4 regions of the Paenibacillus sp. 11B genome follow, and region 1 is predicted to be linked to each of the others. Evidence: riboswitches for the same ligand, from Rfam matches in the RefSeq annotation. Region 1 holds a riboswitch; each other region holds the start of a gene.

Region 1 (5,793 bases):
GCATTCAATGAAGGATATTATTCTTGCGATGTATGATTGGGGGCTTGATTATCAAAAGATGCAAGCAAAGAAAACTCCATTTAGCAAAGAGGTATAGTGATGTGAAATGTCTCCTGACAGTTGTCCGGACGACGCCTATTCCATGGGTAGCCAATCTACGATAATGCTTCAACTTGTAGAAGGGTCATCTTACGAGGAGGTGTTCTAAGGCACGCTCTAGTTCATCTTTATTTCTAACCCGGCCCGTATATCAGGCCGGGTGTCGTTTTTTGTACTTAAACAACTTTATTATCAGAGAACATGTCGGGCTTAGAACTGCTGCTGCGGCTGTTGGAGGAACAGCAGAAAAACAGGCAGCTCTACAAATCGTCCTACTCTGATGACTACAGGGATCAGATTTACGTACACAAGCTGGGCCAGGGGATCAAACCGGGATACATTACGCATTCAGGAATGGCTTGGTCACAGCCATTTTTTCGACTAACGAAACATCTATGCCCACTTGGAATACATATCCAAGATATCATCAGCGCAGGTGATGAGCGGAAGCCTGAATATCCTGACAAATATAAAAAAGGCTCTGATCTGCATAAAAACGCAGAACAGAAACCTATTGATGATGAGTATGATGCGGTCGAGAGGACTCGAACCTCCACGGGGGTTAGCCCACACGGACCTGAACCGTGCGCGTCTGCCAATTCCGCCACGACCGCGTATATCATATCTCCGAGAAATTATATCGCGGCGACAAGAAATAATATATCATGTGCAGGTAATTAGTGTCAACAAAAAAAATATAATTTCCCACTTCAATGTATGTAATATAACCAATACATTGTCCAATTTCTCTCCAGTTGAAACAGTAGTTACTTTTTTGTCATCGATTAGAATCCAACATTCGAGTTTTTTCAACATAAAAAGTCAGAATTCCGTTAACATTGAGGTGCTAAGAAAACATTAAAACAGGTTTGACATTTTCGCATTTATGCAATATAGTTTCAAAAGGTTACAAAAACTTAATTATTCATTTGCCGAGTTTCATGTTTGAAAACGGGGGAACCATTTTGGGTGAATTATTCTTATACATAGGAAATATAGGGAACCTTCTACCGAACCCTTAGCTAACTCCGTAGGCATCGAAGGGAGAACACAAATTTTGAAAAAGCTTATCATCTCCATTTTTGGAGCAGCAGTACTATTTACATCCGGGGCAACAAGCACTGAAGCAAGCAGTATTAACACCGTGGTAAACAACATGACAGGCATACCTTACAAATGGGGTGGCACTACGCTCGCCGGGTTTGATTGCTCGGGATTTATGAGATATATTTTCAACAAATACAGCATTGAATTGCCACGTACTTCGCAGCAGCAAGCCAAGGCTGGCACGCCGGTATCCAAAGCTAATCTGCGTACAGGTGACCTGGTGTTCTTTAATACGATGGGTAATGGCATTTCACATACAGGTGTATATATCGGTGGCGGACAGTTCGCTCACGCTTCAAGCAGCAAGGGTGTAAGCATCACTCAATTATCCAATCCTTACTTCAACGATCGTTACGTAACAGCACGCCGGGTAACAGGACAATATATGTATAACAAAATGTTGGGCAAAATATAAGTTGAACACGAAAAGGCTTCGGTTATAACCGGAGCCTTTTCTTTGTCTGCCCTATTTCTACAGAAAGCTGGACAAAATGATTCTGCAATACATAGGTTAATGTAAAGCCTTCTGTACTCTCATTGCACCCTGAGACAACGCATGGCCTCCGCCTACGGCTCCAGCCACAGCCACCGTCTCCATAATCTCCTGATCGGTCGCTCCTTTGGCACGTGCCTCTTCCACATGGTAGAACGTACATACCTCATTATTGGCAAACAATCCAATGCCCAGGGCAATCAGCTGTTTGGTCTTGGCTTCAATCGCTCCTGCCTGAAAACATTCTCCAGTGAACTCATGATAAGACTTCACCACTGCAGGCAGCACGTCGCTTAATTCACCCATCTGATCTTTATAGGCATGAACCTTATCATTCATCAGTGTCATGGTTACCGCACATCCTCTCGGCTGATATGTTACAAACTCTCACTGTACCTATCTTCTCTCCCGAGAGGTGCAATTATGCCAAAACATCCATGGTAAATGAACCTAAAACGCATGTCCTATTCTTCGAGCAGGCTCTTGCGTGGTTCGCTGAACAACTGGTACTGATAATTCCGGTCAAGCTTGACCACACGACGATTCTGACGGCGAATGAGTACCTGCTCCCCGTCCCAGGCTACGACAATGCCTGTCACATCATTGGACTGAATCTCGTCCCGAATCACCCTTACTTTTTCACCCGATAAACGCAGTACATCCAATTCTGCATCACTGATCATATTCCCGACGCCTACTTTCTCCATAAAAATTATTTACAAAAAGAGACCTAAATGAAAAGTCATTTAGGTCTCACGTGACTGTATTGGACTGTCATGTCATTCGAAAGTATGTCCCGACTGAAAGTTACCGCTGCGCGTGCTCTTTGCTGTCGTTCTTCTCAAACCAAAAATCAAGCACTTTGGCGGACATCACACGTTCTTCAAGGTACTCCACTTGATGCGGTGTAAATTGTTCTTTCCAAGAGAAGGACAACTCTTCGCACAAGCCTACAATCGTCAGCAATTCTGACCAGGCAACGTAGCGTTTGTACCAGAAAAATTGAGGATGTTCAATCATATAGGGATAAAGGTCATCGAATTCCGTATGTTTACAATCCAGGGCACGCTCAAAATGTACTTTCGATTCCGCCAGCTTATCAATAAAAAATTGTTCTGTTGCCGGTTGGTTACCCATGGTGTTGCCTCCTCTCCCTAACATAACCCCATTATAAATGAAATCAGCGGTCATGCAAAGGCATTGTTATAAAAATAGGCACGTTTTCCTTTAAAAAGTCATATTTCGTTATCGTCAAATTGCACGGTACCGTCATTCAATGAACGAATGCGCACCAACGCTTCAACCGGGATGCCCTGCTCACGAATTGTACGCGCTCCGGCCTGAAAACATTTTTCGACCACGACACCGAATCCAACCAGTTCCGCACCCGAACGTTCGATAATTTTAATAACACCGCGAGCAGCATCGCCATTGGCAATAATATCGTCAATGAACAAAATACGATCATTCTCATGGATATATTCACGGGATACCATAATATCCGTTACGATTCCTTTGGTAAAAGAAGGCACTCTTTCACAGTAGGCATCGGGGTCAGCCAAAAGTGTTTTTTTGCGACGGGCGAATACCAGCGGAACACCCAGTTCATATGCGGCAGCAAAGGCGACCGGAATTCCCGAAGACTCCACTGTAATGACCCGAGTTACACCACTTTCACGGAAACGAGCGGCAAATTCACGTCCCATTTCCATCGTCAATGCAGGATCAATCTGGTGATTCAGCAGACCATCCAGCTTCAGCACCTGATCTGACATGACTACACCTTCTTGTAAAATCCGTTGTTTCAATACTTCCATAATTTGACCTCCCAAGCCTATCCTATGACGTAAAAGTATCATAGATCCGGCTATCAGTTCAAGCGAAATTGCCTCTACTCTTGTCCAGAGCATATAAATGACCCCATGCCGCACTTCAATTGTCATGACTTTGATGGGTCAAGCATACCTTGTACCATGGCACCCGCATGTCCAAACTATTCAGGGGCCTGAGAGGGGAAACACATGAAACAGGCATTTCGGGTGCTGCAGATCGCATTTACATACATCGGAACGGTAGTAGGAGCCGGCTTTGCAACAGGGCAGGAGATATTGCAGTTTTTTACCCAGTATGGCAAATGGGCCACCATTACCATTGGCTTATCGACCATACTCTTTGTCTGGTTAGGTACAAAAATGATGCTAATTGCCCATGATACCGGCTCTCGCTCTTACGAGGATCTCAACAAGCATCTATTCGGTCATAAAGCAGGAAATTGGATTACCTGGGTGACTCTCCTGATTCTCATTGGAGTAAACAGTGTCATGTTGGCCGGAGCCGGATCGGTCTTTGTAGAGCATCTGGGGCTCCATTACCAGACAGGTCTGATTGTTACCCTTATCGGTACATATCTGCTGCTTGGACGCGGCATTCAGGCCATCCTGCAAATGAACAGTATCGTGGTGCCCATGATGCTCCTGCTTTCCCTCCTTATGATCACCAGCACCATACATCATCCCGGCGCAAACCGATTTATTACCTTAACCACTGACAGCAATCCAATCCAGGTCTGGTTATCGCCTCTGTTGTATACTTCATTCAACCTGGCGCTTGCCCAAGCTGTACTCGTTCCGGTGGGGAATCAGATTCGCAGCCGAAAAGTACTGAAATGGGGCGGCGTTCTGGGCGGGATTGGTGTAGGATTCATGCTTATGGCAGCTCACTTTGCCATGTCAGCCCAGATGCCTGGCATCACGCAATTTGAAATTCCAATGGGCAGCATTGCCTTTCAACTAGGATGGGTAGTCCAGTCAATCTATGTATCCCTGATTTTCATGGAAATCTTCAGTACGTTTGTAGCCGATATTTATGGAATGACCCTCCAACTCAGACAGCATGTCCGAGTACATCCCAAACTGATCATCCTGGCTATCATGCTCTTATGTTATTCGCTCAGCCAGTTTGGATTCAGTTCACTGCTCTCTATCCTTTACCCCATTTTCGGCAGTTTGGCACTGTTTTGGGGTGCAAAATTAGTAATGGATCGATGGGGAAGCTTTCGCGGGCGCAAAAAACATCTATAACAATGAACGATATGGTTGAATACATCTCTTCCCTTAACATAACAAAAGCCGCTGATAAACCAGCGGCTTCTTTCTTTTCCCTCTCCAGAACCTAATTCTGGCTCGGAAATTGCAAATACATTTTTTTCAGTTCATTGACCGATCTGCCCAGAGAGTAATGGGTTTTGGCTTTCTCACATGCCGAGCGAGCCAGCTCATAACGGTACGCCGGGTCAACCATAACCTTCTCCAACGCTTCTGCCAATGCAGACGGATCTTCTGAGGGCACCAGCAAGCCGTTACTTCCGTTCTCGATCTGCTCTGGTATGCCGCCCACATCTGTCCCTACAAGGGCAAGACAGCTAAGCGCTGCTTCAGCGAAAACAGACCCGAATGCCTCGGCCCGTGAAGGAAGTACAAAGATATCAAAAAATGGCATGAATTCCTCAGGATGCAGCGTATAACCATAAAAGATAGTCTCATTATAAATACCCAGCCGCTGGGCCAATTCTTCCAAATCCGGGCGAATCGGTCCGTCCCCAATAATATGAAGCACGTAATCATGTCCCCGGGCTTTCAGCTCGGCACAGGCTTTGAACAGAATATCCAGCCCTTTCGCCGGAACCAGTCGACATACGGTGACCAGTTGTGGTATGGCATTTTCATGGGGGATGGGCTTGAACCTTTTCTCATCAAAACCGTTCGGAATCACACCGATAACATCAGGATACTGCACATAAGGCGCCAGATAACGACGGAAAGAATCCGATACCGTTAATAGTCGCTCTGCCTGATGCTCCAGCTCACCATAGATCGCCAGCAGAAACTGGTGCTCCGGTCCTTCCGGCTCAATACGGCCGTTCAGGATTAGCTCTCGCTCATAACTGGAGTGAATCGTTTGAATGAGGGGAATATCCGGGAAAACCTTCTTCATTGCAAGCCCCGCGATCGGGTGATGGGCATGAATCAGATCGTAAGGCTTCTGAATACGCAGCTTGGTCCACCACAAATAATCCCGGTAGGTTTGCATATATT
Region 2 (5,793 bases), on a different contig from region 1:
CTGCGCCGAGAAACGGCTGGAAGTTTTTATTGATGGCACAGAGCCGACTGAGGTCTGTCGCAGCGCTTCAGACGATTCGGGTTCAGAGGATGATAAAAACAGTCGCGAAGTGCAGAATCAGCAGGGAATACAGGAAGAGAAGCATTCATGGTGGAAGGATTTCAAACGCTGGTGGGTGGAATGACCAAAGTGACGTAAATACGTAATGACGCAATTACGTCACTCCAAAATTTCCAGTTTCAGCACAAAAGCAAAAGCCCCGAACCGATCATCTCGGTCACGGGGCTTTTGCTTCTTTTTTTGAACGGCTTTTTCACATTAATTAGGCAAGCGCTTCTTTCAATTCATCTGGAGAAGCGTTCCACCATTCTTCGTTATGCGTAATCAGCAGTTTTTTGAGTGCTGCGCGATCCTCCGGTCCAAGATCATCCAGCATGAACCGGCGCTTCATAGCATAATCCATACGATTCACATGTTCGGCCAGCAGTTTCCATCCACGACGCGCTTCTGTATCAATCCACATCTCACACGCGGTTGCTCCACCATAGAGCTGCCCCTGTTCGTTACGGTCCACAGCTACCCATACCAGCCATACCTGGCGTCCATTGGGTACGTCCTCACGATTGGTGGAGAATTTGATGTTGCGCTCTACCTTACTCTTCGCATGCATTGCACCAATATCGATCTTAGCTTCTCCGTTATCAATAATAACTGGAGACAGGTTGTTCAGATCAATAGAGCCTGCACCGAAGCCTTTGTGTTTGCTCTTTGCACTAACGATATTCAAGGCAATCTGTTTTTTGCCGTTTTGCTCGTTTTGGTCCATTTTATAGCCTCCAAGGGTTGATACAAATATTTTAACTAATAATCGCCCCAATGCAAACATATACATGCTGTAGATGCTTGTCAACGGGAGGTATTTAACGATGATTCCACGACGCGCCAAGAGCTGGCTCACCGCAATTATAGCCCTGTGTGTAATTGCCGGGGGGATATGGCTTGGTCTGGGTACCACACGCTCCATTCATTCTGACTTGCCTGCGCTCGCCCCGGAATCGGGCAAGCCTACGGCACCCGTCAAAACCCAAACATCTCCGGAAAGTATACAGACACCTACCGCTGAAGTGTTCAGCAACCGCGTAGTGGAATATCACATGGATGTGAAGCTGGTAGACGGAAATGTATTACAAGGGACTCAGACGATAACCTGGACACATCCAGGCAAGAAAACCGTCAGTGAGCTTTATTTTCACATGTATCCCAACGCCTTCTCTTCTGCCGACACCACCTTTATGAAAGAATCCGGGGGAAAGCTTCGCGGCGATGTTATGCCCACGGACGGTTATGGTTCCATGCATATTACAGAAATGAAAACAGAGGACGGGCTTTCCCTCCTGCATCGGATGCAATATGTGCAGCCGGATGACGGAAATATGAAAGATACTACCCTAATTAAGGTACGGCTGCCCAAACCTGTTAAAGCCGGTGAAAGCATCACGCTTCACACCCGATTCGAGGTCAAGCTGCCGAAAATTTTTGCCCGCATGGGAACAGCAGATAACTTTGTTATGGCAGGCCAATGGTTTCCTAAACTTAGCGTATATGAGCCAGTAGGCACACGTGGTCGAACGTCCGAAGGCTGGAATTTGCATCAGTATCATGGCAATTCAGAGTTTTATGCAGATTTCGGTATCTATAGTGTACGTATTCGGGTACCGGAAACATACAAGGTGGCTGCTACAGGATTCCCAACCCAGCAAGCTGTGGTGAAGAACGGCGAAAAAATCTATCAGTTCTATGCCGATGATGTACATGATTTTGCCTGGTCAGCCTCACCTGATTTTGTTTATGCGGAAGAGCCCTTCTCTGCTCCTAATGTGCCTGGCGTTCGAATCAAGCTGTACCTCGACCCTGCTCATGAGGATCTGAAGGAACGTTATTTCTATGCAGCCAAAGCAGCACTATCCAATTATAGCAAATGGTTTGGCCCTTATCCGTATTCTACACTGTCCATCGTTGTCCCGCCCAAATCGGGGAATGGTGCAGGGGGAATGGAATACCCTACTTTGGTCACTGCCTTCGGTGCGGATGATTCCGCTCCTGGTTACGATCTGGAACGCACGGTTGTGCACGAGATTGGACATCAGTATTTTTACGGCATGGTCGCCAGTAATGAATTTGAAGAGGCTTGGCTGGACGAAGGATTCACCTCCTATGCGGAAGACAAACTGATGGAACAGGAATACGGACTTATCCCGAATCTGCCCGTACAATCAGGTCTCATTACTTCCCCAGCTCCACTGACACAAGACTCCTGGAAGTTTGATTCCCAGAATCATTATGCAGCCAACGTATACACAAGAGGCAAGCTTGTATTACTCGGGATCGAGCAGCAGGTTGGTGCTAAAACGATGGAGCGCATTCTCTCGACCTATGTGAAGAAATACCGCTTCAAACACCCTACTTCTTCTGATTTTCAAAAGGTCGTGGAACAAGTGACCCGCACGTCCTGGTCGGATTATTTTGAACAATACGTGTACGGAGACGGCATGGCTGACTTTGCAGTGGAGAAGATTAAGGTCACTCCCGTCCTGAAAGACGGTCAAACCTTGTACGAGTCGTCGGTTACAGTGCAGAAAAAAGGCAGTGAATATACGAAGGTGCCTGTTCGAATTATGTTCGAGGATGGGAAAACCATGACGAAAGAATGGGATGGTAGCAAGGAGCGCATTACCTACAAATTGACCTACACTTCCCCGGTTTCCTGGGCGATGACTGATCCGCTATACACGATCGTGCTGGAGAACCATCATATGAACAATTTTCTGAAAGCCGGACTGGATGAGCCAACCAAATCCCGCTGGAGTATGAGCGCAACCAAACTTATAGAAGCTATATTCGGAAGTCTGTCATGGTGAGGTGGATACAGTGAAAGCGAAAATACGTGAAGGCTGGTTTCTCGTCCGTCAGCATATGTTCATTGCGGCACTCTTATTTCTCTATCAATTAATATGGGGATACTTTCTTTATCGGATGGTACAGTCAGCTGTAGTCCCGCTTCTCCTGCGTTATCCTGAACCTGATGCCGGGGAGCTAAGTACGATTCTATTCAAAATGGAGAGCCAGCTTGGTCTGTCAACAAACCCGGAGGTCCATCGCTATTTATGGATTCTAGGGGCTATGCTGCTGCTGCGGATGCTAATTAGCCCACTCATTCAGGCAGGGCTGCTCTACTCACTCCAGCATTTTAATCATTCGGAAGAGCGCGTTCCATTCATTCGCGGCATCAAAAATTTGTGGAAACCGATGCTGTTACTTCACACGATTCGAACCGTATTGCTGCTGCTGCCGGCTTATTGGCTTGCACCGAAGCTCTATTCCATCTTTATGGATGGCTTTCATTCCCTCCAACTGCTCTTGCCGGGTATTCCCTATGTTGCTGGTTGGATTGTATACGGGTGGGTAATACATCATGCCCTTCTCTACATGCAGTTTGGGGTCTCGGCTCCTGACGGGGAAGGCGGAGCCCGTGGTACGTTCCAGGCCTTATGGATTGCTCTGCGCCAAATCATCACTCTGATCGGTATTGCGACCCTGCTGGGCGGTCTTCATCTGCTGGTCTTTGTTGCCTTTACCTCAGCTTCATGGTTAGTAACAGGCTTAACCGGCCTTATACTACAACAAACGTACCCACTTGCCCGGTGCTTGCTGAGTCTGTGGAAAATATGCGCCCATTTCCGGTTATGGCAGTCCAACTCGGTCAAGGAATAAATTGAACGATCAAAATTGTTACTATCTCTATGTAAAGTTAAGTTCATCAAATGCCGTTAAACAAGCAAACCTCGACCTTTCCCCGTCAAAGGTCGAGGTTTTTTTTGCTAATTTTGTTGCTAAACGTTGCCAAAGTGATATACCTCTGTTACAATAATCGCAGTGAGTTTTTAGTAACAACTTTGTAATCTTTACCTTCATATTTGTAACTACTTAAAATTTAATCGTCATTTCTTGATTTCGCAGGTGCACAACTAGCATAGCCAAATTCCTAGCACCTGGGAAGCGGGGGAACCAGTTATGGGTGAATTGATCTTGCAACAGAGGGATCATAGGGGACCTTCAACCGAATCCTTAAGCTAACCTCGCAGGCATTGGAAGGGGTATATCTTTTGTTTAAGAAGAAATTAACCGCAGCTGTACTTAGCCTCACATTCGCATTATCGCTTGGAGCAGGCAGCGCATTCGCAGATTCAAAAATGGACCAAGTCATTGATTCAGCAATGGGAACTACATACAAAAGCGGAGGAACAACGCTTAACGGCTTTGACTGCTCTGGGTTTACAAGTTATGTATTCGACAAGCTGGGCATTGATCTGGCGCGCCAATCAAGTTCACAATTCGACATGGGCGATTCAGTATCCCGTATGGAAATGAGACCAGGTGATCTGGTATTCTTCAATACAACGGGCAAAGGGGTCTCGCACGTAGGAATCTTTGTAGGAGATGGAAAGTTTGCACACTCCTCTTCTTCCAAAGGAGTTACAATCAGCGCATTAAGTGAAAGCTATTGGGCTAACCGCTATGTTGGCGCTAAACGCATTATGAGCACGGACGCATATGAGACATTGGCCATCGACTAGGGACAAGCGGAGCAACGTCATGCTGTAACAATAACACTACTGTAACGAAGCATAATAGAACCGTCTGGTACATTCTCCGCAGGAATGTATCCGGCGGTTTTTTTGTGCTTCGTTTCATCAAAAGTATTTTGGGATAAGCTATCTAACCTAACTTTACTTTTTTCAGGGCTATTTTGCATTGCTTCGTCCGTGCTCTTATAATGTTTTTACCCATCCCACTATAATATAAACGAAATTACCGGAACTTTTGTTTCACGTATCTACATAAAAGTGTACAAAAAGAATATGTACATAATTCTCAGTTATACCAGTGAACCCATATACCTCTGGAATGCCGATTATGATATGTTCATTATGGAGAGGTGTAGCATATATGTTAAATCAACCAATCAAACCTATGCTGCTGTATCCGTTGCAGCCTAATCAAATAAAAAGATGGAAGTATAATAGTTTGAAATGGGATGGCTTTAGAATACTGATCCACTATGAGAATGGTAAAGTTCGTGCATTTTCAAGGCACGGTTACGGAAATTACATCAAGGTTTCCGGAATTGTTAGATATAAAGCTTCCCGTAAAATCAGCGATCCTGGATGGAGAGTGCATAGCATTTGATTTAACCCAGCCCAAGGATCAGCCACCGAAATACTGGTGGGATGATGCTATGGTAAGATTTAATACTAAAACTGAGTCAGGGGTTAAAAGAATTGTGACCACTAGTGGACCGAGTTCACGATCTATTATGCAACTTAAGCACAATTGCTGCTGTACTCTATGTTACAGTAAAGTAATATTCTTGAGGAGGTCTTTTTCTTTTGCATACTGAACACCTGGACATCATAAACAACGGCTAAATAGGAAATACGAACCAATCCTTTTGATTACTTTTATGCTATAATATGGTCAAAAATTAAAAGGAGTTGTATTTATCTCTAACCGGAAAATTATATTTGTTCTGCTTGCTTTACTTTTGTTTTTGTACGGCTGCACGAGCAAATCAGTTAGCGAAAAGCGTTTAGTTGCAAAGTCAGATAATTGGGTAGTTACAATTGATCTTGTACCAAATGAAGATAAGTACGAAGAAATTCCTTCCATACAATATATTGGAGAAGATCCTGTTGATGAAGAGGTAGAAGTTAATATTCTACATCCAAACAACAG
Region 3 (5,793 bases), on a different contig from region 1:
GATGGTGGAGAGAACTGGTCTTTAGGGGAATCGTGAAAGAATAAACCTAGGTAGCTCCTTTATTATGAAAAAGAATTTAAATCAAATTGTATATATAAAGAAAAAGCTTGATAATTATACTATAGGGGGGTATTCTAAAGTCATCAAATGCAACGGTGGACTTAAGTAAGAGTTGCTTTGATTCAGTCATATGAAATACATGAAGAGGGCAATAAACTAAACGCATTCTTTATAACATTAATTCGGTTAAAGGAGAAAAAGAAGTGAACAATGAAAGATTGATGATTGCAGTTTCCCCACCGATTCAAGTAGGAGGAAGCTTGTTTACTGCAGTACAACTTTCAGCTATCAGTAAACTTATGGGTCCAGAGCAAAAGACCGAGATGACTCCGTTTAAACAATTTTATATTGAAATATCGGCTGAATCGGAAGGCGTCGTAACTGACAATCTTCGAAGCATTGGACTTGAGGTAAACCCTGCAGGTTATGCAACTAAGGCCTTGATCGCTTGTAATTTCTGCAGAGGGGCTGAAGATTCCGGACTAGACATTGCTCAAAAGTTAAATCAAGCTATAGCTGGGATATTGACACCGACACCTCTGAAGATCGGATATGCTGGCTGTGCACTCGGGACTAGTGAACCCCTCTTGAGAGATATCGGAATCGTTAAAATGAAAGACAAATTCGATATGTATATAGGTGGAGATCCAAAGGGAATCAAAGCTTCTTTGGCTGAACTTTTTCTAGCTGGTTTAACGGAAGCGGAAGTGACACAAAAGGTAATGAAAATAATCGATTATTACAAAATTCATGCAAAAGGTAAAGAAAAATTCAGCAAGTTTTTGAAGAGAATCACTGCTGAAGAATTAAAGAGAATGCTTTAATTCTATAGTATTTGGCAAAAATAAAATTAAAGCACTGCAAGTGGGGAACCGTCTAATAACAAATGAAGTGCATACTACGTAGCGTGAAAAACAATTCGTCCTTTCTGAGTCAAAATAAATTTTATGAGTCGCCATAATGGCGACTGTTTTGTTTTCCTAATATGATTTCAAAAGGTGATATATTCGGTGTGGAATAAAATTCATTTAAAACTTAGCTTTACCATTTTCAGCTTGTTTATTGGGATTTTAATATTGCTAAGTATTGTACTTAACCTCATATTCACGAATTTTTTGTCATCAAAGGTACACGATGAAGCTAATGAGTTAGCAGCACATTTGTCTACTATGCTTGAGGAGCAAGGCAACAGTGCGGAACAAATGGCTGATTTTACAGGCGTCCAGATGTACATCTTGAGTTCACAAGGAAGATTCATTGAATCAAAGACTTCAGACGCCTCCATTTATCCTAACTATATCTGGGATAATCGCAAATTGTTAGAAGGGAAGAAGGTGGAAAGAGAATTCACTTTTAATAACGAACTTTACCTGCTTCATGGTATCCCCGTAACCACTAATCCAACGGTCAAAGGGATTTACGTGATTAGTTCTCTAGAAAATATGAAAGATTCGATCCAAACGATTAGAAATTTACTGTTTATCACTGGATTTGGAGCACTGTTATTGGCGTTGGGTTGCATATTTTTTCTATCCAAAAGATTATCGAATCCATTATTAAAAATTGAAAGTGCAACTCGCCAAATTGCCAAAGGAGAACTGAATCTTGAAATTCCTGTGGAAACTAAAGATGAGATTGGTTCATTGTCACAAGCCATAAACGACCTCGCTAAAGAATTAAAACAATATCGAGATAATCGTTCGGAGTTCTTTGCCAACGTCTCTCATGAATTGAAAACACCCATTACTTATATGGAAGGGTATGCAGACATATTGGCTAAAGATCTTGTGGAAAATGATGAAGAAAAGAAAAAATATCTACAAATCATTTCTGAGGAAGCACGACGTTTAAATGTAATCATAAATGATCTCTTTGAATTGTCTAAGATGGAAGAAGGTAAAATTGACTTGAAACTGATGTCTGTAGAACCCACTTCGATTATTCAAAGGTCTATAGATAAGGTTCAATTAAAAGCCCAAGAAAAAGATCTTACGATTCGAAGTAAGTTGAGTCCCGTACCCCATATTTTTGTAGACTCTAACCGACTGGAACAGATTATTTTGAATCTATTGGATAATGCCATTCGTTACACAGCCGAGGGGTATATTCAAGTTTCTTTAACTTCTGAATTAGAAGGGGTTGTAATAAGCATTTGCGATACGGGGCCCGGAATTTCAACAGAAGAACTTCCCAATATATTTGAACGTTTTTACCGGGTTGAGAAATCCAGATCCCGGGCATATGGAGGAACAGGACTGGGGCTGTCCATTGTTCAAAGTCTTGTTTTACAACAAGGAGGAACAATTCATGTGGAAAGTAAAATTGGAGAGGGGACGCGATTTAAAGTGATGTTCCCGTCCATCACCTCTTCTTCATTAAAATCACACAGCTTCAAAATATAATATGTGAAACAAATGAGCTAATGATCGTTCAAATTTACGGTCAGAAACCGCATATTACTAAAGATTAATGAAATGGATGGGATGACCATATGAATAAATTGAAAGCATTAGTTATTGATGACGAATGGAACATGAGAAATCTGTTGCGAATTTATTTAACTAAAGAGGGTTTTGATATTACGGAAGCTCATAATGGAACCGAAGGACTGTCCTATCTTCAGAAAAATTCGTATCATGTCATTTTATTAGACGTTATGATGCCGGATATGGATGGATGGCATCTTTGTGAAAAAATCAGATCGTTTACTGAAACACCTATATTGATGCTTACAGCTCGAGGGGATGTGAAGGATAAGGTACATGGGTTAGGTGTCGGTGCTGATGATTATATGGTGAAACCTGTAAATTCTGATGAACTCATTGCTCGCTTGTTTGCGCTTGTTCGACGCTCTTCACAGTCTTTAAGCCTTAAAGAAATCGGTAAAAAAATCATGTATACTGACATGATTATTTATCCAGATCGAAGACAGGTTATGGTACTCGACACAAATCTGGATTTGACCCAAAAAGAACTTGATATATTGCTTATATTGGCCGAGAATCCACAAAGAGTTTTCTCTAGAGATGAAATCATTGAACGTCTCTGGGGAAGTGACTTTTTTGGGGATAACCGAGTCGTAGACACCCATGTGAAAAATATCCGGGAGAAGTTGCAGTTGGCTGGATTGGAACAGAACCCCATTCAAACGGTTTGGGGCATAGGGTATAAGTGGTTGTATAGTGTAGAGGAGCCTTGAACTTATAACTAGAATTCGGCAATACAAAAAGAACATGTGCTAAGAAGCGATCGCTCCCTAACTTCAGCAGGAGACGGTCGTTTCTTTTTTAGAATAAGATATACGAGAATTCCACATTAAATCCACACAATTTAACAATATAATACTCTATAGGTTACAAATATTTAACTATTTTTGCCGAATTTCGTATTGAAAACGGGGGAACCATTTGTTGGGTGAATTATTCTTGTAAGAAAAGAATATAGGGAGCCTTTAACCGAATCCTTAAGCTAACTCCGTAGGCATCTAAGGGAGGAACAAAAGTTTGAAGAAAGTCATTTTATCGGTTCTTGGAGCAGCAGTTTTATTTACCTCCACAGCAACAGGTGCATTTGCTAGTCAGGCAAAGCTAACAGAAGAAATAAAAGAAGTGGTTGGAACGCCATACCTTTATGGTGGGACAACAACATCTGGTTTTGATTGTTCCGGTTTTATCCTGTATGTTTTTAATAAGTTTAAACTAGATTTGCCGCGCACCTCTAGTATGCAAGCAGCAAAGGGATCGTTTGTAGAGAAAGAAGAATTACGCCCAGGGGATCTCGTTTTCTTCAATACGAATGGTCGCAGCATTTCACATGCGGGAATTTATGTAGGTAACAATCAATTTGCACATTCATCAAGCAGTAAGGGTGTTCGAATTAGTAGCTTATCTGAAAGTTATTATAAAACCAAATATGTAACAGCTCGTAGAGTGGTTAGCGAGCAGAACTATCTTAAAATGGTTAACGATAGTCATTAAAATGGACAAGCCCGTGGGTAATTCACGGGTTTGTCCATTTTGTTTAGCAACTTGCCTCGAACAGATAGAACCATTCTCCAGTGAACTAAACTAATAAATAAGTAAATAACTTATCTAAACTGTGATTTATGATATGGACGGTAATCTTTCACAGATTCCACATACATAAAAGCTAAACTAATCTTATATTGATTAGAGGAGAATAGCCCTATGTGTGGATTTGTAAGTTTATATAACAAATATCGTATGCCAGTAGATGCAAACATTCTGCAACATATGACCGACTCCATAGCTCATCGTGGCCCAGATGATGAAGGGATATATATCCATGATCATATCGGTCTGGGTTTTAGGAGACTAAGTATACTGGATATTGAGCACGGGGCACAGCCCATGACCAATGAGAACAAAGATATTTGGTTGGTATTCAATGGAGAGATTTATAATTATAAAGAGTTGAGGGATTGGTTGAGTCAGAAGGGGTATACATTTTATACAGATTCCGATACCGAAGTATTACTGAGGCTTTATGAGGACGTTGGAATTAAATGTGTCAACTATTTACGAGGCATGTTTGGGTTCACCATATGGGATCAAAGGAGTGATCTTTTATTTGCGGCACGGGATCATTTCGGAATCAAGCCTGTTTATTACAGTGAGACCGCCTCCGGATACATGATTGGCTCTGAAATTAAAACGTTGCTGGCTTCAGGTAGGATTGATAGGGAAGTGGATGAAAATGCTCTTTATCAGTATCTCACATTTCAATATGTACCTGAACCTCTAACGATGTTCAAAGAGATCCATAAACTGAAAGCAGGCCATTATTTGATTGTACAGAATAATGGAATGACCATCAGACCGTATTACGAAGTGAAGTTTGAGCCCCATGAAAGTAGGTCGTATTCCGATTTAGTAGAGGAAACACGATCAGTAATAACGGAATCTGTTCGTATTCATAAGAACTCAGATGTCCCTAGGGGAGCATTCTTATCGGGTGGTATTGATTCAAGCAGTTTAGTAGGTTTACTTCATCGCTTGGAGCCAACCCAAACATTCAGCGTTGGATTTGATATGCCGGGCTATAGTGAATTGGATGATGCTAGGAAGACAGCAGCCTATTTAGGGACTGAGCATCATGAAATTCGGATTAATGCCCGCGACTATATAGATATACTACCTTCTCTAATATGGCATATGGATGAGCCAGTAGCAGACCCATCAGCCGTGGGTCTCTACTTTGTATCGAAGTTGGCTAGTCAGCATGTTAAGATGGCATTTTCAGGTGAAGGTGCAGATGAATTTTTTGGTGGCTACAACATTTATCGGGAACCCTATGCTCTCCGCATGTTTCAGGGTCTTCCAGGTCCATGGAGAAGTCTTGCAGGACATCTTGGACGATTAATGCCTACCGGCATGAAAGGCAAAGGATTCTTGGAAAGAGGGAGTCTTATTCTGCAAGAACGTTACTTTGGAAATGCGAAGATTTTTATGGATCATGAAAAAAGCAAGGTATTAGCACCATGGTTATCGGAGCAGGGAGTATGTAAACCAACCCAGCAGGTGACTAAGCCACTTTATGAACAAGCGAAGTTATATGATGAAGTCACACAGATGCAGTATATTGATATTCATACGTGGCTACGTGGGAATATCCTAATGAAAGCAGACAAAATGTCGATGGCAAATTCCTTGGAACTTCGCGTTCCCTTTGTAGATACCAAAGTATTTGAATTAGCTGCTACCATCCCTACAA
Region 4 (5,793 bases), on a different contig from region 1:
GTTCGGGATTGGCACCGATGTATGATGAAATCTCCTTAAAACGGGAAGCATATTGATCAATTACAGTTAGAATTTGAGTTTTGGTATGTGTCATGGTGGACTCCTTAAGCAAAAATGAAAATAATTTAATAATTATATCATAGATGCAGTTATTTTTCAGAAACTAGTCAAGATTTATAATGTCGAAATGCATTGCATAATCATGCATTCTACTTTATAATGACTCAGGCATCAACAACAGAAAGCATACAAAGTATTATAAGGGGAGAACAGGGTTGAAATTGATTAGTCGTTACACCATGATGCTGATAGCTCTTGTGGTTTTGCTAACTACGGTTACACCGGTTGCGTCGGCAACGGGAACTACAGGCGACTCAGGCAGTAAAAAGCTGGTGCTCGGTACAAGCGCCGATTTTGCACCATATGAATTCCATAAAGTCATTGATGGTAAAGATCAAATTGTCGGCTTTGATATTTCGATTGCCAAAGAAATTGCTGCCGATCTTGGGGCAGAACTTGTAATAGAGGATATGGGTTTTGACGGACTTCTTCCTGCATTGCAGAGTGGTCGTGTGGATATGGTCATCTCGGGAATGACGCCAACGGATGAGCGTAAAAAAAGCATCGACTTCTCCGATACCTATTATAAATCGAAACAAGTTATCATGATTCGCAATGAGGATAAAGACAAATATTCAACCATGGCTGATCTGGAAAATGAAAAAATTGGAGTCCAAAAAGGTTCCATTCAGGAAACGATTGGTCAGGGAATCCCAGGCGCCAAACTGACAGCACTTGATAAAATATCTGATATCGTACTGCAATTACAGACCAATCGTGTGAATGCTGCGATCGTCGAAGATACAGTAGCTGCCGGCTATCTGGATGATGTTATCGGACTATCTGCTGCGATCCCGGATGAAGAGCAGGTCGAAGCGGCGATCGGGATTCGCAAGGGCAATACGGAATTACTGAATGCAGTCAACGGAACGCTCGAACGTCTGAAAAACGAAAATAAAATCGATCAGATGGTTACAGAAGCAAGCCAGTTGATGGCAGACAAGGTTAATAAAAGCCAAAACATTTTTGAAGTGTTCTGGCAGTACAAAAGCTTCTATGCGACAGGTGTGGGCTATACGCTCTTACTGTCTGCTCTCGGTGTAATATTCGGGGTCATTATTGGTTTGATCATCTGTCTGTTCCGTCTGCATGACGTCGCAATTCTGCGCTGGCTCGGAACAGCTTATGTTGAGGTTATTCGTGGTACACCAATGCTGGTTCAATTGATGATTATCTACTATGGACTTGCGTTGACACTTGGTATTAATTTTACGCCGCTTCAGGCGGGTATTATTACCCTTTCCATTAATAGTGGTGCCTATCTTGCCGAGATTTTCCGTGCAGGTATACAGGGTGTGGATCGCGGCCAGCTGGAAGCAGCCCGTTCCCTGGGGATGGGAAGAGGCGCCGCAATGCGCTACATCATCCTTCCACAAGCGTTCAAAGCGGTGTTGCCGGCGATCGGTAATGAGTTCGTGACAATTATCAAGGAATCCTCCATTATCTCGGTTATCGGTATGGTGGACATTATGTACCAGGCAAGTGTGGTCAAAAACATTACGTACCAAGGAATGAACCCATTCCTGATTGCAGCAGCCATTTACTTTGTGCTGACGTTCATTTTGTCCAAGCTGATGGGTCGACTGGAAAGGAAGTTGAGTGCAAGTGATAGACGTTAGACAATTACACAAATCATATGGAAGCAACGATGTGCTTAAGGGCATCAACGTAACAATAGGCAAAGGTGAGGTTGTCGTGGTCATCGGTCCGTCCGGATCTGGGAAAAGTACCTTCTTACGTTGTCTGAATCTACTGGAGCAGCCTACTTCTGGGGAGATTGATTTTGAGGGAGTATCGATCACGGGTCCCAAACATAACATTAATGCGACTCGTGAAAAAATGGGGATGGTATTCCAGCATTTCAATCTGTTTCCACATAAAACGGTGCAGCAGAACATTACGATTGCTCCCATTAAAGTGAAAAAACAGTCTGCACAAGAAGCGGAACAAATCTGTGAAGATTTGCTCAAAACGGTTGGCTTGTCCGACAAAAAAGATGCCTATCCAAACCAGCTGTCCGGTGGACAGAAACAACGGATAGCTATTGCAAGGGCACTTGCGATGCAGCCGCATGTTATGCTGTTTGATGAACCTACCTCTGCACTGGACCCTGAAATGGTCGGTGAAGTGTTGGATGTCATGAAACGCCTTGCAGTAGGCGGCATGACCATGGTCATCGTGACTCATGAAATGGGCTTTGCCCGTGAAGTAGGTGACCGCATTCTGTTTATGGATGGCGGGGTTATTGTAGAAGAAGGAACGCCGGATGAAGTGTTTGGTCAACCCAAACATGCACGTACACGTGACTTCCTCGCTAAAGTGCTTTAATACAACCAAATCCTAAAGGATGATGGTCAAGGTGGAAACAAAAATTCGTTCTGCGGATGAGAGTTCATCCGATTCATGCATCCCTGTCGACGCCCAGTCGGCAGGGATGTTTTGTTATGTGAGGATACGAACAGATTTACATAAAAAGTAACGTTTCTGTCATCAATGATTTAAGTCCAAATAGACAATTTATTGAAAAAAGTCGCTTGAATTCAGCATAAAAGTTGAAGTGAATTAGCCAGATGGTAACATTTACTACGACTCTTGGTTACAAAATTGTGATATATTTGTTCCTGCCGAAACTTCCGGAGGTGGGAGTGTGGGGGATGTAACGATGCAGAGTGTGCTTGGGGAAGAATCATTTGCACACGGCTTGGGGTGAATTAGGGCTACATAAATTATTCATGTAATTGAACCTATAGGGTGGTTTCCTCCATCCGAATCCGACAACTAACTTCGCAGGCATAATGAGGGAGGAAGACCATGATTAACAAGAAACGTATAGCCAAAACAGCAACAGCTTTGCTGACAGCAGCAATGCTCATTCAAGCCGTTCCGGCTCATGCTGATTCAGTTCATGTGGCCAAAGAGGGGGATACCTTCTACACCTTATCCAAACAATATGGAGTTGGACTTAACGCACTTATTAAAGCTAACAATGACATTTCAGCCTACAACATTTATGGGGGATTGAAAATTACGATCCCTGGTAACACAACGAACACAGCTTCTGCTGCAGCAGCAAAAACAGAGGCCAAAACGGTGACTGCCGCAAGTCTTGACGTAAATTCGGATAGCAAGGTGGTACAGGCCTGGGGGAAAACGTTTGATTACAGCAAAACTGTCGACGTAAAAGCAACAGCATACTCCGCGGATGCTTCCGAAAATGGAGGATGGGGTGCAGTAGATTACTTCGGTAATCCGCTCGAACTTGGCACGATCGCAGTAGACCCTAGTATCATTCCACTGGGTACAAAAGTACTGGTAACGGGTCATACACATCCAGGACTACCTAAACAGGCATTTGTTGCTACAGCCCGTGATGTGGGTGGTGCCATCAAAGGCCATAAAATTGATATCTTTATTCCTGGCAGCAAGCAATCCGTGAACACATTTGGTATTCAGGATGTTGAACTTTACATTTTGAAATAAAATCAAAAGAGTAGCTGCACATGAACATGTGAGACTACAACTGAACCTACATCAAACCGTAAAGGGTGTCCTTCAATCACAATATTGTGATTGAAGGACACCCTTTTGCATATCCGATTTCTGTAGCAACCCAAGCTGCTGGCGCTGCTGCTGAACGCGCTGCGCAGCGAATCTTGATCCTACTTGCCCTTGGGCAGTTCCAACAGTTCATCCAAAGTTACGAGCTCATACCCGCGGTTTCGCAGCTCCTCGATGACTTCAGGCAACGCCTCAATAGTACCATTTAATATCGATCCGACCCCGCCTCCTGCATGCTGCAGAACAATGGAACCAGGTTTGACGGCAGACAGGATGTTTTGTTTGACTTCCTCTTTGGAGAGACCCTTCCAGTCCAGGGAATCGACGTTCCAGTTCACAATGCTGTAATGTTGTTTGGCCGCCCATTGCAGCTGCTGCTCGTTAATGTCGCCATAGGGTGGACGAATCATTTTGGGTGTGTAACCTACCAGATTGCGAATAATATCCCCGGTATGTAAGATTTGTTTGCGAAATGCATTCATGGATAGCTTACTGAACTGGGGGTGATTGTAGCTGTGATTGCCAACAATATGCCCTTCCTTCACCATGCGTTTCACCAAATCCGGATGTTTCTCAGCGCGATGTCCCACGATGAAGAAGGTAGCCCGTACCTTGTATTTTTTTAAAATATCCAGCACTTGAGGGGTGAACCGCGGATCAGGTACATCATCAAAAGTCAGTGCGACCTTTTTTGTTGAAGGGCCGTTGGTTTTGAACGTATCCGCATATTTCTGTCTGAGCTGTCCCAGTGTCAGCTGTTCCTCTTCGGAAGAATCAGACTTCGAAGCAGGTTCGGTTTGCGGGCTTGTAGATGCCCATATCTGAGCAGGGGCGTAACTTCCTCCCAGAAGAATGAACATGATGGATATCATTATGAGGCGTATGCGCATGTTAGTGCCTCCTTTTCCCAAATTGCGTTCTCTTTGGTATGCCCGGGGGGATCCGTATTTATGCATGATGTGAGATGTTTCATTGTTGATTCATTAAATTGTAGCCATAATTCCACCATATATATTACATATAGAAAAGGACAGGTGGAGCAGGATGAATACATACGATTTAAATTCCGTTCGTTTACAGGTGATTGAGGCAGGGGAAGACAAAGTGTTTATGGTAACTGGAGGAAGATCACATATTGGGGCGGTAGCAACATTTTATCCGGACCGGGAACGGGTGAACGGGGCTACGGTGCATATCCCTGGGCATAAAGAACAAGAGCTGTGCGAGAGACTTGCACGTAGAGCTTCTCTGCATTTAAAGGTAACCGTGACTGTGATTATGGGCATTCACTTTGATGCTATTACGCGAATGCAGATTGATGAGATTGTGCAGACTGCAGAGAAGCTGCTGGATGAAGAGCTGTTGAGCCAAACCGGTCCACTGATCCAATAGCTCCAGGTAGGCTAAGTAGCTAAAATCGTTTTTTAAGATTTTTTTTGTTAAAATTGAAACGAGTAGAACATTGCCACGTATGTATGATTATATACAAGGATGAACTATCGACTAGGAGGAATACCATAATGTCCATTTTCAAACGATTGCGCGATTTAACGATGTCTAACATTAATTCCATTATTGACAAGGCAGAAGATCCAATCAAGATGACAGATCAATATATCCGGGATATGCAGGAAGATCTGGAAGATGCGGAGAAAGCTGTTGCCGCACAGATTGCTATTGAGAAGAAATTTAAGCAACTGTTCGAAGAACAGGAAGCTCTCGTGAAGAAACGTGAAGAGCAAGCACATACAGCTGCGCGTGCACAGAATATGGATCTGGCCCGTCGGGCACTGGAAGAGAAAAAAGTCGCTGAAGAGAAGATGGCTGAATACAAAACAAGCTATGATCAAAATAAAGCGTCTGCCGATAACCTTCGTGGCAAGCTGGACGAAATGCGCAAACAATTGACGCAAATGAAAAATAAACGCGAAACATTGGTTGCGCGCTACAATGCAGCAAAAGCTCAAACCGAAATCAACAAGGCACTGAACGGATTTGGTTCAGATACTGCTAGTGCCGGCATGAAGCGTATGGAAGAAAAAATGATGCAGATGGAAGCTCAGGCTGAAGCCAGCAATGAAATGTCGTCCAAAGGAAAATCGCTGGATGATGAGT

The links. A riboswitch is a leader RNA that binds a small molecule or an ion and turns the genes downstream of it on or off. The one in region 1 is predicted to bind cyclic di-AMP.
Region 2: another riboswitch for cyclic di-AMP. It lies ahead of Q0V21_RS25615 (C40 family peptidase); the one in region 1 lies ahead of Q0V21_RS13775 (C40 family peptidase).
Region 3: another riboswitch for cyclic di-AMP. It lies ahead of Q0V21_RS30635 (C40 family peptidase); the one in region 1 lies ahead of Q0V21_RS13775 (C40 family peptidase).
Region 4: another riboswitch for cyclic di-AMP. It lies ahead of Q0V21_RS01800 (3D domain-containing protein); the one in region 1 lies ahead of Q0V21_RS13775 (C40 family peptidase).

Annotation. Positions count from the first base shown of each region.
Region 1 is NZ_JAUKNS010000002.1:1,211,917-1,217,709, forward strand. Features, by position in the region: gene Q0V21_RS13765 (winged helix-turn-helix transcriptional regulator) at 1-97, shown strand, start outside; tRNA gene Q0V21_RS13770 (tRNA-Leu) at 630-713, opposite strand; cyclic di-AMP (ydaO/yuaA leader) riboswitch at 1,020-1,151, shown strand; gene Q0V21_RS13775 (C40 family peptidase) at 1,157-1,621, shown strand; gene Q0V21_RS13780 (carboxymuconolactone decarboxylase family protein) at 1,718-2,047, opposite strand; gene Q0V21_RS13785 (hypothetical protein) at 2,164-2,382, opposite strand; gene Q0V21_RS13790 (hypothetical protein) at 2,507-2,836, opposite strand; gene Q0V21_RS13795 (xanthine phosphoribosyltransferase) at 2,935-3,516, opposite strand; gene Q0V21_RS13800 (YkvI family membrane protein) at 3,721-4,779, shown strand; gene Q0V21_RS13805 (glycosyltransferase family 4 protein) at 4,871-5,793, opposite strand, start outside.
Region 2 is NZ_JAUKNS010000006.1:309,413-315,205, forward strand. Features, by position in the region: gene Q0V21_RS25595 (transglycosylase domain-containing protein) at 1-184, shown strand, start outside; gene Q0V21_RS25600 (YwhD family protein) at 323-826, opposite strand; gene Q0V21_RS25605 (M1 family metallopeptidase) at 927-2,918, shown strand; gene Q0V21_RS25610 (hypothetical protein) at 2,929-3,771, shown strand; cyclic di-AMP (ydaO/yuaA leader) riboswitch at 4,023-4,160, shown strand; gene Q0V21_RS25615 (C40 family peptidase) at 4,164-4,634, shown strand; gene Q0V21_RS25620 (ATP-dependent DNA ligase) at 5,008-5,247, shown strand; gene Q0V21_RS25625 (hypothetical protein) at 5,603-5,793, shown strand, end outside.
Region 3 is NZ_JAUKNS010000010.1:60,839-66,631, forward strand. Features, by position in the region: gene Q0V21_RS30615 (WD40/YVTN/BNR-like repeat-containing protein) at 1-36, shown strand, start outside; gene Q0V21_RS30620 (NAD(P)/FAD-dependent oxidoreductase) at 264-884, shown strand; gene Q0V21_RS30625 (sensor histidine kinase) at 1,071-2,462, shown strand; gene Q0V21_RS30630 (response regulator transcription factor) at 2,552-3,259, shown strand; cyclic di-AMP (ydaO/yuaA leader) riboswitch at 3,425-3,558, shown strand; gene Q0V21_RS30635 (C40 family peptidase) at 3,564-4,037, shown strand; gene asnB (asparagine synthase (glutamine-hydrolyzing)) at 4,248-5,793, shown strand, end outside.
Region 4 is NZ_JAUKNS010000001.1:403,596-409,388, reverse strand. Features, by position in the region: gene Q0V21_RS01815 (M20 family metallopeptidase) at 1-94, opposite strand, end outside; gene Q0V21_RS01810 (ABC transporter substrate-binding protein/permease) at 276-1,739, shown strand; gene Q0V21_RS01805 (amino acid ABC transporter ATP-binding protein) at 1,726-2,448, shown strand; cyclic di-AMP (ydaO/yuaA leader) riboswitch at 2,733-2,929, shown strand; gene Q0V21_RS01800 (3D domain-containing protein) at 2,932-3,600, shown strand; gene Q0V21_RS01795 (polysaccharide deacetylase family protein) at 3,780-4,568, opposite strand; gene lpdD (prenylated flavin chaperone LpdD) at 4,723-5,070, shown strand; gene Q0V21_RS01785 (PspA/IM30 family protein) at 5,199-5,793, shown strand, end outside.